4 regions of the Psychrobacillus sp. FSL W7-1493 genome follow, and region 2 is predicted to be linked to each of the others. Evidence: riboswitches for the same ligand, from Rfam matches in the RefSeq annotation. Region 2 holds a riboswitch; each other region holds the start of a gene.
What was found. A riboswitch is a leader RNA that binds a small molecule or an ion and turns the genes downstream of it on or off. The one in region 2 is predicted to bind S-adenosylmethionine.

Region 1: it holds a riboswitch for S-adenosylmethionine, as region 2 does, so the genes downstream of both, metA (homoserine O-acetyltransferase MetA) here and MKX96_RS18270 (O-acetylhomoserine aminocarboxypropyltransferase/cysteine synthase family protein) in region 2, are expected to answer to the same signal.
Region 3: it holds a riboswitch for S-adenosylmethionine, as region 2 does, so the genes downstream of both, MKX96_RS17240 (5-methyltetrahydropteroyltriglutamate--homocysteine S-methyltransferase) here and MKX96_RS18270 (O-acetylhomoserine aminocarboxypropyltransferase/cysteine synthase family protein) in region 2, are expected to answer to the same signal.
Region 4: it holds a riboswitch for S-adenosylmethionine, as region 2 does, so the genes downstream of both, MKX96_RS11170 (MetQ/NlpA family ABC transporter substrate-binding protein) here and MKX96_RS18270 (O-acetylhomoserine aminocarboxypropyltransferase/cysteine synthase family protein) in region 2, are expected to answer to the same signal.

What each region holds. Positions count from the first base shown of each region.
Region 1 is NZ_JBBOSB010000001.1:2,123,321-2,127,469, forward strand. Features, by position in the region: gene MKX96_RS10770 (DUF5694 domain-containing protein) at 1-358, opposite strand, end outside; gene speD (adenosylmethionine decarboxylase) at 570-1,385, opposite strand; gene metA (homoserine O-acetyltransferase MetA) at 1,839-2,747, opposite strand; SAM riboswitch class I at 2,893-2,996, opposite strand; gene abc-f (ribosomal protection-like ABC-F family protein) at 3,081-4,149, opposite strand, start outside.
Region 2 is NZ_JBBOSB010000002.1:153,174-157,322, reverse strand. Features, by position in the region: gene MKX96_RS18275 (homoserine dehydrogenase) at 1-136, opposite strand, end outside; gene MKX96_RS18270 (O-acetylhomoserine aminocarboxypropyltransferase/cysteine synthase family protein) at 261-1,553, opposite strand; SAM riboswitch class I at 1,675-1,791, opposite strand; gene MKX96_RS18265 (glycerol-3-phosphate acyltransferase) at 1,936-2,577, shown strand; gene MKX96_RS18260 (YdcF family protein) at 2,596-3,183, shown strand; gene MKX96_RS18255 (hypothetical protein) at 3,271-3,672, opposite strand; gene MKX96_RS18250 (DUF2087 domain-containing protein) at 3,788-4,149, opposite strand, start outside.
Region 3 is NZ_JBBOSB010000001.1:3,483,693-3,487,841, reverse strand. Features, by position in the region: gene MKX96_RS17245 (hypothetical protein) at 1-184, opposite strand, end outside; gene MKX96_RS17240 (5-methyltetrahydropteroyltriglutamate--homocysteine S-methyltransferase) at 285-1,391, opposite strand; SAM riboswitch class I at 1,507-1,609, opposite strand; gene MKX96_RS17235 (ABC transporter ATP-binding protein) at 1,682-3,418, opposite strand; gene MKX96_RS17230 (ABC transporter permease) at 3,660-4,149, shown strand, end outside.
Region 4 is NZ_JBBOSB010000001.1:2,199,074-2,203,222, forward strand. Features, by position in the region: gene MKX96_RS11160 (pyridoxal phosphate-dependent aminotransferase) at 1-367, shown strand, start outside; gene MKX96_RS11165 (hypothetical protein) at 636-1,289, shown strand; SAM riboswitch class I at 1,615-1,728, shown strand; gene MKX96_RS11170 (MetQ/NlpA family ABC transporter substrate-binding protein) at 1,822-2,631, shown strand; gene MKX96_RS11175 (methionine ABC transporter ATP-binding protein) at 2,939-3,958, shown strand; gene MKX96_RS11180 (methionine ABC transporter permease) at 3,955-4,149, shown strand, end outside.

The DNA.
Region 1 (4,149 bases), on a different contig from region 2:
TTTCTACCCAATTCAGAACTTCTCCGATTGATCGATTTCCAACGTTCTCTATCCAATCTATCGCATATACCTCTTCGTGTTTTAACTCCGCTGCCGCTCGAAAACCAAACTGATGTATTTCATCTATTGCTAGCTCTAGTTCATTATTTAAATATTGATGATACTCTTCGTTTAATAAGTGATTTTTTTCTTTTTCAACTTCTAATGCAATTTTGTTAGGATGGAATTCTTTTATAGCATCTACAACTTTTCTTATCTCCTCTTGCCTTTTAGTAGATCGTAAGTTATCCGTGTCTACACTGTATAAATCAGAAGTATTTCCCATATGAAATGTCCCTAATACCATGATTTTGGTCATTTTTAATTATCATCCTCTCCCAATAGGTTAAAATTAATTTCATTAACACCTCGCCGAGTTAACATAATTTTCTATTATTTTCCCATATAAAGGAATAAAGGTAAGAAGACGAAAAATAAAAAACAGAGCAAATTCTATGCGAATTGCTCTGCTATTCTAGATGATTTTATCTTCATTTTGAACGATTTAACATGATACTTAGAGCTTAATATTATTCGGTTCGTGTCATGTTTTTGGCGTAAAAAATTTCATCCATTTCTGTTTTAAGCTTTTTGGTGATAGAGATTTTCTCTTCATTGGATAGCTCGTCTTCCTTGTAACCAAAGAGGTAGTTATTCAAATCAAATTGTTTCAGCTTACATTTGGTATGAAAAATATTTTCCTGATAAACATTCACATCAATCATATGGTAATATTCCTGCAAGGCATTCGGAATATAATTTTGAATGGAATTAATATCGTGGTCAATGAATAATTTATGACCCTTCACGTCTCTCGTGAATCCCCTCACTCGGTAATCCATGACCATTACATCGGTTTCGAAGGAATGTATTAGATAGTTTAGAGCTTTTAAGGGCGATATTTCTCCGCAAGTCGAAATGTCTATGTCTGCTCGAAACGTACTAATCCCTTCATCTGGATGATATTCAGGATACGTATGAACGGTAATATGACTTTTGTCTAGATGACCAAGAACGACCTCTGGTATAGGCCCAGGGGATTGCTTAAATGATTCTATCGGTGTTTGATCCACGGGTCCTTCTGACACTAAAATGGTCACACTTGCACCCTGGGGCTCGTAGTCCTGTTGCGCTATGTTTAAAATATTCGCTTCTATAATTTCGGACACTTTTGTTAATATATTGGTTAGACGCTCAGCGTTATATTGCTCATCAATGTATTCAATATATTTTTCCCTTTCTTCCTTCGTCCTTGTATAACAAATATCATACATATTAAAGCTTAGTGTTTTCGTCAGATTATTAAAACCATGTAACTCGATTCTTTGTTTTGGTGTCAAACTCATAGACATAACCCCACTTCCAATAATTGAAAATCATACTTTTATAGATATGTGTATCAACAAAATACAATGTCTCTTCAATTTTGTCTTCCCTAATATTTGAATAAATAAAACTAAAATCAATAAAAAACTCCTGAATATTAAAACAGGAGTTTATATGTGTCAATTTCAAGATTCCTGTTTTTATAGAAAAACACGAACAATTAAAAGAGAACAATAAAATTTATATGATTTTTAATAATAAAGTAGAATTGACTTTCGCTCATATCGCGGACGCTTTCCGTGGCGTGAGTGATAAGCCATCACCCATCGCTTTCGCACGTGGTTGTAACGTTTTTATCTGTCTCACTCATCCCTGCTTACGTCGCCGCCCTCCGCTGCAATCAATATATATAATGTTCACTTTTAATCTTTAAAATGCTTTTTATGAAATTGACTCATATATAATTTTTCTATTTACTCCCAGTTATAAGGAGTAGCCTGATAAACATAGTAATTCAACCAATTAGAAAATAATAAATGTGTATGTGCCCTCCATGTATTTAATGGCTTATTAGAGGGATTATTATTTGGGAAATAGTATTTGGGCATCTCAATATCTATTCCTTTAGTTATGTCTCTATGATATTCCTCTGCTAATGTGTGCGCATCATACTCTAAATGACCAGTGACCATCACCATTTTATTGTCGTTCGATTTTACAAGAAACACACCTGCTTCCTCCGAAGTGGATAAAATAGTTAGTCGCTCATGCTTTTCTATTTCTTCTTCAGATACAGAAGTGTAACGAGATACGGGAGCATTAAACTCTTCATTAAATCCTCTTATTAAATTCTCCACTTGGTCAGTTAATATATGCCGATACACTCCCGAGCATTTACGAGAAAGTGTGAATTTATCTATACCAAAATGATAATACAGTGCAGCCTGCGCGCCCCAACAAATATGTAAGGTGGAGGTAACATTTGATTTAGACCATTCCATTATTTCCTTCATTTCATTCCAGTAATCGACCTCCTCAAATAGCAACTGTTCTACTGGAGCACCAGTGATAATCATCCCATCAAACTTTTTTTCTCTTATTTGATCAAATGTCGTGTAGAAAGTATCCAAATGGGTTTTGCTGGCATTCTTGGATTCATGCGTCGCTGTATTCATAAAGGTTATATTCACTTGTATTGGGGTATTCCCCAGAAGCCTTAATAGCTGAAGCTCCGTTTTTTCCTTCTCAGGCATTAGATTAAAAATAATAATGTTAAGTGGACGGATGTCCTGCTTGTAAGCACGCTCTTGATCCATGAGAAAAATTTTCTCTTCTTTTAACAGCTTAGCTGCAGGTAATTGTTTCGGAATATTGATAGGCAATGACTTTCCCCTCCCAATGAAATGTGCAAGAGCACCTGTGATTTCGCCTCAAACTAAGTAGGAAATCGAACAGGAGCAAGGCAATTATTAAAATAAATACCTCTCTTTCCATGTAAGAAAAGAGAGGCAGGAATTTGCTAACTAGCTCTTATCTTCCAAGATCGTCTTGTTAGGAATTAGCACCTTTCTGTACAACAGAGGTTGCCGAAGTATCACAGGGCCTAATCCCTCCACTTCTCTTGATAAGAATATTAAATTATTTAAATTATTCGTTAATAAGTTATATTAGCACGCTCTATTACTTATATCAACCCATTTTGAAAAGTATTCGGGTCATTCTGCTAAATCTAGCCATTTCTCCAATAATTGCTCCAATTGCTCCTCTACCCGAAGTTTTTCCAAGCTTAATGCCTCATAATTTTCCCAATCATTCTCTATGCTAATTTGTTTAGTTAGCTCACCTATAACATTTTCGAGCTCACTTATTCGCTTTTCCAAAGGAATTTCCTTTTGTTGTTTGGCAGGTATTGCTTCTTTTAATGGCTGATTGATTATTTCTTTCCTAGTATTTTCTTTCGAGCAAAACTCATTCCATTTTTCCCTTGCCCATTCGTAAGGGCCTTCAAATGTGGTAAGCTCGCCATGCTCTAGCCAAGCAGTCCTTGGAAATAGTTTATTTAGAAAATATCTATCGTGAGATACAGCAATAATAGTCCCTGTAAAATCATCTAGCGCTTCCTCTAATACTTCTCGTGAATCAATATCAAGATGATTCGTTGGCTCATCTAATATGAGACAATTTATGTCTTGATGCATTAGCTGAGCAAGACGGAGTCGCATTCTTTCTCCTCCGCTTAAATCAGCAATTCTTTTAAAAACATCCGCCCCATAGAACATAAACTTCGCTAAAATGTGTCGAGCCTCTCCTTCTGCCACATTTACTTCTGCTCTAAAAATATCTATTAAGCGAGCTTTTGGATCTGTTATTTCGAAATGTTGAGAAAGATATCCATGGCGCACATTACTACCAAATCGAGCTTCACCCGAATCTATTAACTCTACTCCTCTAAGAATATTCAAAATGGTAGTTTTACCCGTTCCATTCCTACCAACGATTGCAAGACGGTCCTTCCAATATACATGAAGCTCTGCACTGTTTAATAACATTTTTTCACCAAAGCTTTTGAAAGCCTCTTCCATTATGACAACTTCTTTTCCGCTTCGGGGTGCCGCGTCAAAAGATAGACTCATTTTCTTAGGATCTATTAGAGGTTTACGAACCTTTTCCATCCGCTCTAATGCCCGTTCCATATTCCTCGCCTGACGGTGTAAACTCGCATTTGGAGGAACTGCTTGGTTAGCCCAAATCCTTAACCTCTTTATTGCTTCTCTCATTTTCTTT
Region 2 (4,149 bases):
TATTTATCAGGATTGCACAAATCTCAATATCCAACCCTAATGACTTTTTTAAGTCTTCTCTTTTTTCATTTACGATGTGATAAATCCCTTGGCCGACTGTTCCAAACCCTAAAATCGCTGCTTTTATTTTTGCCATGCTGTCTCCTCCAAAATGAATCTGTACAATTGAATATAAATAATCGCACTTGTGTAATATTTCAATAAATTTATTGACTATTTTACATATTGTAGACTATTTTTATTCATTATACAATATAATTCTACCTAGAGAGGACATTTGTTTTTCTCAAAAGTACTTTTTCGAGTGCATTTTGTAAGTCTTCAACTGCCTCCAAGCCAACAGACAAGCGGATTAGATCCTCTGTAACACCTGATTTTACTAAATCCTCGGGAGTAAGCTGTTGGTGAGTAGTAGAAGCTGGGTGGATAATTAAGGATTTTGCGTCTCCTACATTAGCAACATGAGACCAAATTTCAATATTATCAATAATTTGTCTACCTGCTTCTCTGCCTCCCTTCACTCCAAATGTCAGAATAGAACCGAAGCCATTTTTTAAATACTTTTTAGCCAGCTCGTGCGTTGGATGGTTTTCAAGCCCTAAGTAGTTAACCCATGACACTTCCTCATTTGCATTTAAGTACTCTGCAATCTTCTGTGCATTTTCGTTATGTTTTGGCACTCTTAAGTGAAGTGTTTCTAGTCCTTGAAGAAAGGAAAATGCTGCCTCTGGGCTAAGAGTAGGACCAAAATCCCGAAGCAACTGAACTCTTAGCTTAATTGCAAATGCTACATTTGGTACGTCGATTCCATAACGTAGCCCATGATAAGTAACATCAGGCTCTGTAAATCCCGGAAATTTATCGGAGTTCCAATTGAAATTCCCTCCATCTACTACTACACCACCAATTGTTGTCCCATGTCCTCCAATCCACTTCGTTGCAGAATGTATAACAATGTTAGCTCCATACTCTATAGGATTTGAACCAAAAGGTGTAGCAAATGTGTTATCTACTAATAATGGAACTCCTACTTCATTGGAAATTTTTGAAACAGCTTCTACGTCTAGAACATTTAAGCTTGGATTTCCAATGATTTCTGCAAAGAACCCTTTCGTTTTCTCTGTAACAGCTTTACGGAAATTTTCTGGATCAGAGGAATCTACGAATTTTACTGTAATCCCATAACGTGGGAGTGTATGTGCAAATAGATTAAAAGTTCCTCCGTATAAGTTTTCAGCAGCTATAATTTCATCTCCAGCTCCAGCAATGTTCAAAATAGAAAATGCAATGGCTGCTGCTCCTGAGGAAAGTGCTACTGCTGCTGTTCCTCCTTCCAGTAATGCAATTCTTTGTTCAAAAACATCTACGGTTGGGTTTGTGATTCTGGAATAGATATTACCAGTCTCTTTCAAGGCAAATAGATTTTGTGCATGCTCTGTGTTTTGAAATACATATGAGGTTGTTTTGTAAATCGGTACTGCTCTAGATCCTGTCACTGGATCAGGCGTTTGTCCACCGTGTAATAGAAGTGTTTCTTTTTGAAGATTAGTCATTTGAATTCCTCCGATTTAGTAGATTAGATGGATGCTGGAGGCCAGAGAGGATTATAGAACTGACAACTATAAAAACCCCTCTCCAATTAAGAAGAGGGGTCAAATTGATGACATGTTCCTCCTCTTATCTTCCAAATTCTATTAAAGAATTTGTAGGATTTAGCACCTTTCCAAGTTATAGAACTTGGTGGTTGCCGGACTTCTTAGGGCCTATTCCCTCAGTCACTCTTGATAAGAGTATTTGATTAGTATTCCATCTTGTTACACAGTATAAGTCTCCATATATTTAGATGTCAAGTAATTTTATAAAAATTCTGAAACTTCTTCTTTTTTTAATCGTTTAATATAATAGATAGAATAATTTTATAAGGGGTGTCATAGAATGGTTGTTTGGATTGTTAGCATTCTCCTAACAGGCTACATTATTGGTTCGCTACATGGATCTAAACTCGCTCAATGGATGAGTGGAGTTAATATAAAAAAAGAAGGCCTAAATAATTCCGGAGCATCCAATGCTACTATCGTACTTGGTTGGAAGTATGGTGTTTTAGTGGGAGTCATAGATATATTAAAGGGTGCCATTATGATTATTGGCGTACGTGTACTTTCTGAGCAGTGGAGCTTGTTTAGTTCATCAGAGCTGGATCTACTTCTTTATCTAGCTGGTGCCGCGGTTATTTTAGGACACAACTTTCCAGTTTTCACAAAATTTAAAGGTGGGAAAGGCACTGCTTCCATCATCGGGGTTTTACTTGCATTACACTGGCCGGTCGGACTGGCAGGATTGCTTATATTAATCTGCGTTACACTTTTAACGGATTATTTGTTGATAGGAGTTTTATTTTTTTATCTCATATTTTTAGGAGCCTCTGTCTGGACAGCAGATGGAGCAGGGCCAATTTTAATAGCTGGCTTCCTATTTTTAATGGCTTCCTTCTTACACATAGAAAATGTCCAACGATTATTACGAAAGGAAGAGACAAAAATCTCCTCCGTTATAAAGAAAAAGAAGCCTTCGCTTTAAAGGAAAAGAGTGAGTTAAATGAGCAAAAAAAAGAGGTGGATTGTGGTCATTCCATTAATAATAATCGCATCGAGCGGATTAGGTATGTGGATGCTTACAAGCAAATGGCTCGAGGACGGGTTGAAGCCTAAGGCAGACGGTTCCAATGAGTATGCCATTGTGTTAGGGGCAAAGGTAAAAAAAGGACATATACCTTCTCTAGCACTTCTTTATCGTTTGGAAGCAGCACTAGAATATGCTGAAAAGTATCCAGCTGTAAAACTTGTTGTTACTGGAGGACAGGGACAAGATGAGGATATAGAGGAAGCTATAGTGATGAAGAACTATCTTGTAGAGAATGGAATTAAGGAGAGTCGAATCATAGTAGAAGATCAATCTACCTCTACGTATGAAAACCTTTTATACTCCCAACAGCTTCTCCCTGACAGCGTTACCTCTGTCACCATTATTACGAGTGATTTCCATTTACAGCGCGCAAAAATTATAGCCGAAGGAATAGGATGGAATGCTGATGTGGTAGCTGCTAGGACACCACAAATTTCAGAGGCAAAACTGCGTTTGCGTGAAAGAGCAGCCTTGCTCAAAACCTTTGTCTCTGGAGAATAAAACAAAGGGAAGGATTAAAAAGAAGAGTAGCTACGCTGCCCTTCCTCCCTTCCTCGGCTCGCTCATTTGCGAAATATAGGAAATTTATTAACCCTCTACCAGTGCATAGTATTTCAGAAGTTTACCTTCTAACTCTACGAGTAAAATAGGACCTTCTTTTTCTATAGTTGAAAAGATCTTTGCACCAACAGGGAGCTTATTCGACATTTCGTCTTCAAAGTCTGTGTCTGAATCATTTCTTGTTTTTATTTCCCCTACTTGCTCGCCTTTTGTTAAAGTAAGTTCCTCAACCCAATCAATTCCGGTCTTATAAATCACACCATCTAGCTGAAATATATCGGCTTCAGGGTCTAATGTTAAAACCTCTTCAGCGTCAGGATTTTTAGTTTCATGAACTTCTATTTTTTCTGTATTTAATGAATTAGAACATCCAACAGCAGTTAATAAAATGAAAATGATCAAACCCAAAAATAATGCTGGTAGTCTCACGTTATCCCCTCCTTACATTGTTAGACGGACAAGGGTGGAATAAGTTACCTCTCAATACTTTTATATATGGTCTGTATTCTTCTCTAATTATAATTGGATTCAATTCACTTCTTCCTCACCCCTTTACCCAATAAACACTACCATCATCTTTTCTATCTAAAAACCCGTACTCAACTAAATAGCGTCTAAGGGTCACATAGTCATCGTATATGCTTTTTAGAATTTCATTTATTTCTTTTTCGCTATACTGTTTTTCCTTCTCAAAATGCTTAATAATTACTCGTAGTGTTGCTAGCTTTTGCTTTTCCTTTTTCGGAAATTTAATCATCCGCCCATTTAATCCACCAGGGAAGAACTTTTTCTCTACTTCTGCCTGCTCTTCGGCTGTTATATTGTAGCGATCGTCTACCATCGTAGCGTTTTTATGAATTGGAAGGAAATTAGGGGCATGACTGTCCTTTTCCTTCAACAGCTCCA
Region 3 (4,149 bases), on a different contig from region 2:
ATACTTCCTGCCCTGAGCTATGGGTATGACTTTCAGAGCGTTTCCAATAAGTAACTACTTCTGTATCGGGGCAAGAAGGGAATTTCGAACCCTTTTCTAAGGTTCTAGTTGTACCAGACTCACACGTATAATTACCGGTTTCTTCTACGACATCATCTGTTGTATATTCATAAACTTTACTCATCATACATTCCTCCTATATAGAACTGATATCTTATTTAAATAGATACCCTAACAGGCAAATGTAAAAACATTTCTACTTACTTTATCCACATGTGGGTAAGTCAGTTCCAAACATCCTTTGCTATTTGGACTACATGGCGAATTTTTGCCCATTGTTCCTCTTCAGTTAATATGTTTCCTTCCTCTGTAGAAGAAAATCCACATTGAGGACTCAAGCAAAGCTGTTCTTTTGGTACATATTTAGTAGCTTCTTCGATGCGAGCTTTAACTAATTCTTCTTCCTCTAGGTCCCCATGCTTAGAGGTGATCAGCCCTAGGACAATATTTAAATCCTTTCTATTAACATGTCGTAAAGGCTCAAAACCACCAGAGCGCTCATCGTCAAATTCTAAAAATAAACCATCCACATTTAATCCACCGAATATAGTTTCTGAAACTAACTCATAGCTTCCGCTTGTGATATAAGTGGATCGGAAATTTCCCCGACAAATATGCATGGTCACTAGCATATCAGCTGGTCTTTTAGAAATAGACTCATTAATAGCCATTGCAGAAAGGGATAAGGCTTGCTCAAGCGATAACCCCCTGTCCTTTAAGGAAACGAGGCCTTCCTCGGAAAAGGAGGTAGCCCATGAAGTATCATCAATTTGAAGATAACGACAGCCCTCATCGTAAATTGCTTGAATAAAGCCTTGATAAGCTGTGATTAAGTCAGAAAATAATTCCTCATCATTGTTGTAAACCCCTTCCTCAAAGGCTGCTCGATAATAAAGCATGTTCGGACTAGGGATAGTAAATTTTACAACAGCATCCCCAGCTGCTTCTTTTAAAAACTTGAAATGCTCAATCATGTAGTGGGTACTAAAGCCAATTTTTCCTGTCACCTTAATACCATGAGCTTTTGTTTGCACCCCTTTAAAGGAGAGTCCTTGATCGGTTTCATAAAATTCCACGCCATCAAGTCCGCTTAAAAAATCGAAATGCCACCATTTTCGACGAAACTCTCCGTCTGTAACTGAAAGTAGTCCAGCTTCCTTCTGTTTTTCTACGAGTTTAATAATTTCTTCATTTTCAATTTGAGTGAGTTGTTCTAAGGATATCTCTTTTTGTTCAAATTGAGCCCTTGCTTGCTTTAAACGTTCCGGTCTCAGGAAGCTTCCCACATGATCTGCTTTGAAAGGTGCTTTTACAAGTAATTGATTTGTCATATTAAATTCCTACCTTCTATTTATATTATGTTGCTAGTAATCCTGACTATAAAATCAAATAAAAAGAGGGCTCGCTTCATAAGAAGAGAGCCCTCAATATATATTGAAGTCATTCTTCTTATCTTCAAGACTTAATGTCTATTGGATTTAGCACCACACCTAAAAGGCTGGTTGCTGAGACATCATAGGGCCAATCCCTCCGTCTCTCTTGATAAGAAATAAAATATTAAATTGTCTAAATATAATAAAAATAAGTTTAACATGGGTTTTAAACTATTTCAAGGGTTACCTTACTTAGGGATAGCTACCCAGTGACCGTTAGAAACCTCTACAAGCTCAGAATTCTTTAATTGATACTTGTCAGTAACATTAGACTCTTCCATGAGCACACGCTTTTTCTTGGCCTCTACTTTTGGGTCAGGGATTGGGATGGCTGCTAAGAGAGACTTAGTGTACGGGTGCTGTGGATTAGTATAAAGCTCCTCACTTTCTGCTAGCTCTACAATTTTTCCAGAATACATGACAGCAACACGATCACTTATATGTTTTACCATGGACAGGTCATGTGCGATAAATAAGTATGTCAGGCCTAGTCTGTGCTGTAAATCCTCCAGGAGCTCTACAATCTGTGCTTGTATAGAAACATCTAAAGCCGATAGAGGTTCGTCACAGACGATAAAATCTGGCTCAACCGCAAGTGCACGAGCGATACCTATACGTTGTCGCTGTCCTCCAGAAAACTCATGTGGATAACGTAATGCATGCGAGGGGTCTAAGCCTACCAATACTAGTAATTCCTCTACTCGTTTCTTTCTTTCCTCTGCATTTTTGCTTAGACGATGAATATCTAACGCCTGCCCAATAATGTCTAGTACCTTTAATCGAGGATTTAAGGAAGAATAAGGGTCCTGGAAGATGATCTGCATATGCCGACGCATCGTTTTGAGCTCATTTTTACTTAAACGATTAATGGCCATCCCTTGATATAGCACATCTCCATCTGTAGGCTCGTGTAATCGAAGAATCGCTCGACCGGTTGTAGATTTACCTGAGCCCGATTCTCCTACAAGACCAAGAGTTTCTCCGGGCTTTATAAAGAAGCTAATATCGTCGACCGCTTTTAAGACATTCCCGCGACTTACTTGAAAATGCTGTTTTAAAGATTTAACTTCTAGCAGCGGCTTTCCATTTTCTAATCCAATAGAACGAAGAGGAGGTTTCTTCGGCTTTTTCTTCTCGTCTAAACGAGGCAAGGCATTTAATAGTTTTTTCGTATAGTCATGCTTTGGGTTAGCAAAAATTTCTTCAGTAGTTCCTGTTTCAACGATTTCTCCATTTTTCATCACTGCTACCCGGTCACACATTCCAGCGACAACTCCAAGGTCATGAGTGATTAAAATAATAGAGGTCCCAAAGCGCTTCTGCATATCCTTCATTAAATTTAATATTTGAGCTTGAATGGTCACGTCTAACGCAGTAGTTGGCTCATCTGCTATAAGTAGCGTGGGCTTACACGCTAAAGCAATGGCAATCATAACTCTTTGACGCATACCGCCAGAAAACTCATGCGGATATTGGTTATAACGTTCTTCACTATTTTTAATTCCTACAAGCTTGAGTAGCTCAATTGCTTGTGCCTTTCCCTCTTTTTTCGAGAGCTTTTGGTGCTTAATAAGGCTTTCTGCTATTTGAACGCCGATACGAATGGTTGGATTTAAAGAGGTCATCGGATCCTGAAAAATCATACTGATATCTTTTCCTCTAATACCTTCCATTTCCTTCTCTGTTTTTGTGTGAAGTTGGTCCCCTAAAAACTCAATGGAACCATTTTTCATGAAAGAAGGGGGAGAAGGTAAAAGGCGCATAATGGAACGGGCCGTGACGCTTTTTCCACTTCCAGATTCTCCGACTATGCCCAATGTTTCTCCTTTTTTGACTTCAAAACTAACCCCTCGAACAGCCTCAAATTCATTATCATTTGTTAAAAAGGAAATTTGTAAATCCTCTACTTTTAAAATAGTTTCCATGAAAACCACCTATCTGAATGAAATCTTCGTATTGTTTATAATTCATGCTCTGTTGTTAGAGAGCGTATATTTAAAGTAATATGAGCGGTTTCTACAAAAAAGAAGACTAAACACGCACATTAGTGGCGCATTTAACCCTACTCTAAATAGACTAAATAATTTGCGTTGACTTAATGGTAGTTCGAATCTATACTATACTATACCACTCGGATTTATACAATATAGAGAGGGGGTATTTAGTATGGGAAGAAAATTTTCTTCCAACGCATTTAGTTTTACCTACGGAAGACTACAACATCATTCCTTCTATAGTATTTTGTTATTTTTACTTGGTTTGCCGGTTCATATAATTACTTTTATACTCTTTTATTTAAAAAAACAGAAGGATCCTCATTCTTCCTTAAAAAGCGATTTAAAGTCTGCATTTGAGGCAAGGGGAGTACGAGAGGAACTGTACAAAGAGTATAAGGAACAATATGAACGAAAGCATACCTTTTTTAATGAAAAAATTAATAAAGAAAAAATGACGGCGGAAGTAAATAAACTAGTAGAAGATCGAATAGAAAAGCTTGTATCTACTGAAATGGAAGAAATACATCAGTTAAAAGGCACGAAGCCTCTTACTTATACATCCTATTTTCAAAGTATGTTAGAAAATACAACATTTCTCATTATTTCATTTATACCAGGCTTATTGATGTACCTTTTGTTAGGTATATATAGTAATGCGT
Region 4 (4,149 bases), on a different contig from region 2:
TCTCTTTGTCAGTCTCTTTCCTGCGGTTCAGTCTGCAGCAGCCGAAGCATTAAATGGCTCTCAAGAATGTGTAGACGAATTAGTAGCACTTTATGAAAAAAGAAGAAACATTTTCATAGAGGCATGTAGAAAAATTGGTTGGAACGTAAAAGCTCCAGAAGGCTCTTTCTTCGCTTGGCTTCCAGTTCCAAATGGCTATACTAGCGAGGAATTTGCAGACCTTCTTTTAGAAAAAGCTGATGTTGCAGTCGCTGCTGGAAACGGCTTCGGTAAGCATGGAGAAGGTTATGTACGGGTGGGGTTATTAGTTGATGAGGATCGACTCGTCGAAGCTGTAGAAAGAATAGAAAAGCTACAGCTTTTTTAACAAGTAAATCAGTTTCTGTTTTTAAAATAACCAGTATTTTATTTTGAAAGTTTACTTAAAACTTCTTGCAAAAGTTATTTAAAATGAAAATGGCTATGTTAAAGGCAAAGGTAGACTTATGTAAAATGGTATTAAAAAGTTTGTGAAAGAATGTATTTAAACTAACGCTCGAGGCTAGTTTAATGAACTCAAAGCCTATATATTAATTTATTTCAAAATATGAATGTAATTTATGTTACAATTGGTTAATTATTGTAGGAGGTAAAAAATGAAAAAAAATATTTTTATAGCGATTGTATTTACTTTAGTAGCGATATTTTCCTTCACTATCACATCAGAAGCTTCATCAACACAAGTTATGTGGGGGAAAACGGAATTAAAAAAAGGTCAGATTGGTAAAGTAACACTTTACGCAGATGTGGCAACATATAAGGCGGATGGCTCTAGAGGAAAAGTGTTACCAGCAGGTGGAGAGTATCGTGTCTATACATTCCGTACAGATATATACGGAGGAGAATACGGTCTAGGGGACGGATTGTTTGTCAATATGTACAGTGCTTTAAAGTATGAAACGCCTTCTAAAGCAAAACTTGCATTATTAGTAGATTCTTCTACAAAAGTTATGTGGGGAAAAACGGAACTTAAAGCAGGTCAAATCGGAAAGGTTACAATCCTTAAGGAAACTACTTTATTTAAAGTAATTAATAGTGTTGATGGTGGCGAACCTGGTCTTGAACCTATCCGACAATTAATGCCTAACGAAGAATTCCGAGTGTATTCAGCTAAACAACCACTTGATGGATATGTTCCCATGTATGGTCTAGGTGGTGGGTATTATATTGTACAAAACAATACCATGTTAAATGGAGTTACTGTAAAGTATGAAACTCCATCTAGAGCAAAACTTGCATTACTGAATTAAAATAGTCACCGAAGGGGCTTTAGTAAAAAAATGCACATAAAAAGTGAGCTTGGAGATACATTTCCAGCTCACTTTTTATATGAATTTTAAATCACCCCTTACCTTTAACATAACCATGAAAATAAAGCGTAAAGCTAAATGTAAACCTTTTAAATGCTCCCATCTTAGTATTTCCACATAAATCACTTTTGTATAATTATTTATATAATATTCTATTTGAATTTTTCTAAACAATTATAAAAATATAAAAATATCTATTGACTTCAATAGAGCAGTGTAGTAAATTCTTTCTATAGTAAAAACGAAAAACTTAATAGATTATTATCTCTTATCAAGAGTAGCTGAGGGACTGGCCCGTTGAAGCTCGGCAACCATCTATACTAAAAAAGTATAGAAAGGTGCTAAATCCTGCAAAACATTTTGTTTTGGAAGATAAGAGAGGACAATACATATTTGTGTGCCTCTCTTTCTTTTGAAAGAGAGGCTTTTATATTTATTCGTTTTTATTAATACATATTCAGGAGGAATTACAATGAAAAAATTTAGCTTAGTGTTATCAGGAGTTTTATTAACAGGGTTGCTCTCGGCTTGTGGTGATGATGCTACATCAGGACCATTAGATGAAAATAAATTAGTTGTTGGCGTTACGTCAGGTCCACATGAACAAGTTACTGAGGTTGTTGCTGAAATTGCAGCACGTGATGGACTAGAAATTGAGATTAAGGCTTTTTCAGATTTCATACTTCCAAACACTGCCCTTGATGAAGGAAGCTTGGACGCAAACAGTTATCAAACTCTACCTTTTCTTGACTCATTTAACGAAAATAATGATACAGAGCTAGTACCAGTCGCTGAGACTATTTTACTTCCAATGGGCGTTTATTCTGAAAAGTATACATCCTTCGATGAACTGCCAGATGGAGCTACCTTTGGACTACCGAATGATCCAACACAAGGTGCACGAGCTTTAGACATATTAGAAGTAAATGGTTTTATCAAAGTGAAAGAAGGTAAAAAAGGAAATGCTTCTATTCATGACATTGAAGAAAACCCTAAAAACCTTGAATTCGTTGAATTAGAGGCAGCGCAAATAGTAAAACAGCTTAGTGAGGTCGATGCTGCAGCAATCAATTCCAATTATGCTTTAGAAGCTGGTATTAACCCTGGAGAAGAATCAATTTTGTTAGAGTCAGCTGATTCCCCATACGTTAACCATATTGTTGTTCGTAAGGAAAACGAAAATGATCCTGCCATCCAAAAATTCATTAAAGCATACCATTCCGACGAAGTTAGAGAATTTATTGAAGAAGAATTCCAAGGCTCCGCACTAGCAGGTTGGTAAATTAGAAAAGCGTAGGCGCCTATCTCTAATCGACAGGCAAATGGGAAAATGCGAGGAGGCAGGTCCACAGCCACCGGAGTATTTTCCCATTTGACCCCGAGGGGCAAGGCGCCGAAGCTAGACATCAAGAAAAGCACAGGCGCCTATCCCTGCCCCGACAGGCAAATGGGAAAATGCGAGGAGGCAGATCCACAGCCACCGGAGTATTTTCCCATTTGACCCCGAGGGGCAAGGCGCCGAAGCTAGACATCAAGAAAAACGTAGGCGTATAGCTCTGCCGGCGTTTCTTTAGAAAGGAAGATCATTCATGATAGTTTTAGAAAATATTACCAAAGAATTCAACAGTAAAAGTAGTACGGTAAAGGCTGTAAATAATGTAAGCATACACGTAAAAAAAGGTGAAATTCATGGGGTTATAGGCTATAGCGGTGCAGGGAAAAGCACGCTCATTCGCTGTGTTAATCTCTTAGAGAAACCAACATCCGGAAAAGTATACATAAACGGCAATAACATTACCCCCCTCCCCCCAGCGAAGCTACGTATGGTACGAAATAAAATAGGAATGATCTTTCAAGGATTTAACCTTCTAAAAACAGCAACTGTTTATGATAATATTGCCATTCCATTAAAGCTACTCGGCTATGATAAAACAGAAGTAAAAAGTAGAGTAGAAAAGTACTTAGAAATAGTTGGTTTATCTGATAAGTATAAAAGCTATCCAAACCAGCTTTCAGGAGGGCAAAAACAACGCGTCGCAATAGCTAGAGCCCTTGCACAGGAACCCGAAGTACTATTAAGCGATGAAGCAACAAGTGCATTGGATCCTGAAACTACTGATTCCATTTTGGATTTGCTATTAAAAATAAATAAAGAGCTGGGTATCACTATTCTACTAATCACTCATGAGATGAATGTCATTCAAAAAATATGTGATCATGTGTATGTAATGGAAAAAGGAGAAGTTGTAGAAGCAAACACTGCGATTAACCTTTTTACAAAGCCAAAGCATCCAACTACAAAGAAGTTTTTAAGCACAATCAGTCAACGAAATCTATCCCCGTCTCTAATTTCTCAGCTCCATGTAACAGGTGCTGTTACACGTTTAACTTTCGTTGGAGAGAGCACTGGTAAGCCCTTATTAGCAGAGGTTAGCCAAAGATTTGAAGTCCAGCCTAATATATTAACCGCCAATATCATCGAGTTGAAAAATGGGATTGTGGGTAATATTGTCATCCATTTAGTCGGAGACCCGGACCAAGTTCAGTCTGCAATCCAATTTCTAAACGAACGCGGTGTTGAAACAGAAAACTTGGAGGTGCACTCATGAGTGGAATTGAACAATTTACCAATCAATGGCTCCCATTAATCGGAAAAGCCACCATAGAAACTTTCCAAATGGTAGGGATTTCTTTATTAATCTCCATCCTAATCGGTATTCCCTTAGGTATACTAATTGTTTTAACGAGACCTGGGCAAGCATTACAAAATGCAATCGTATACCAGTTAAGTAACCTTCTC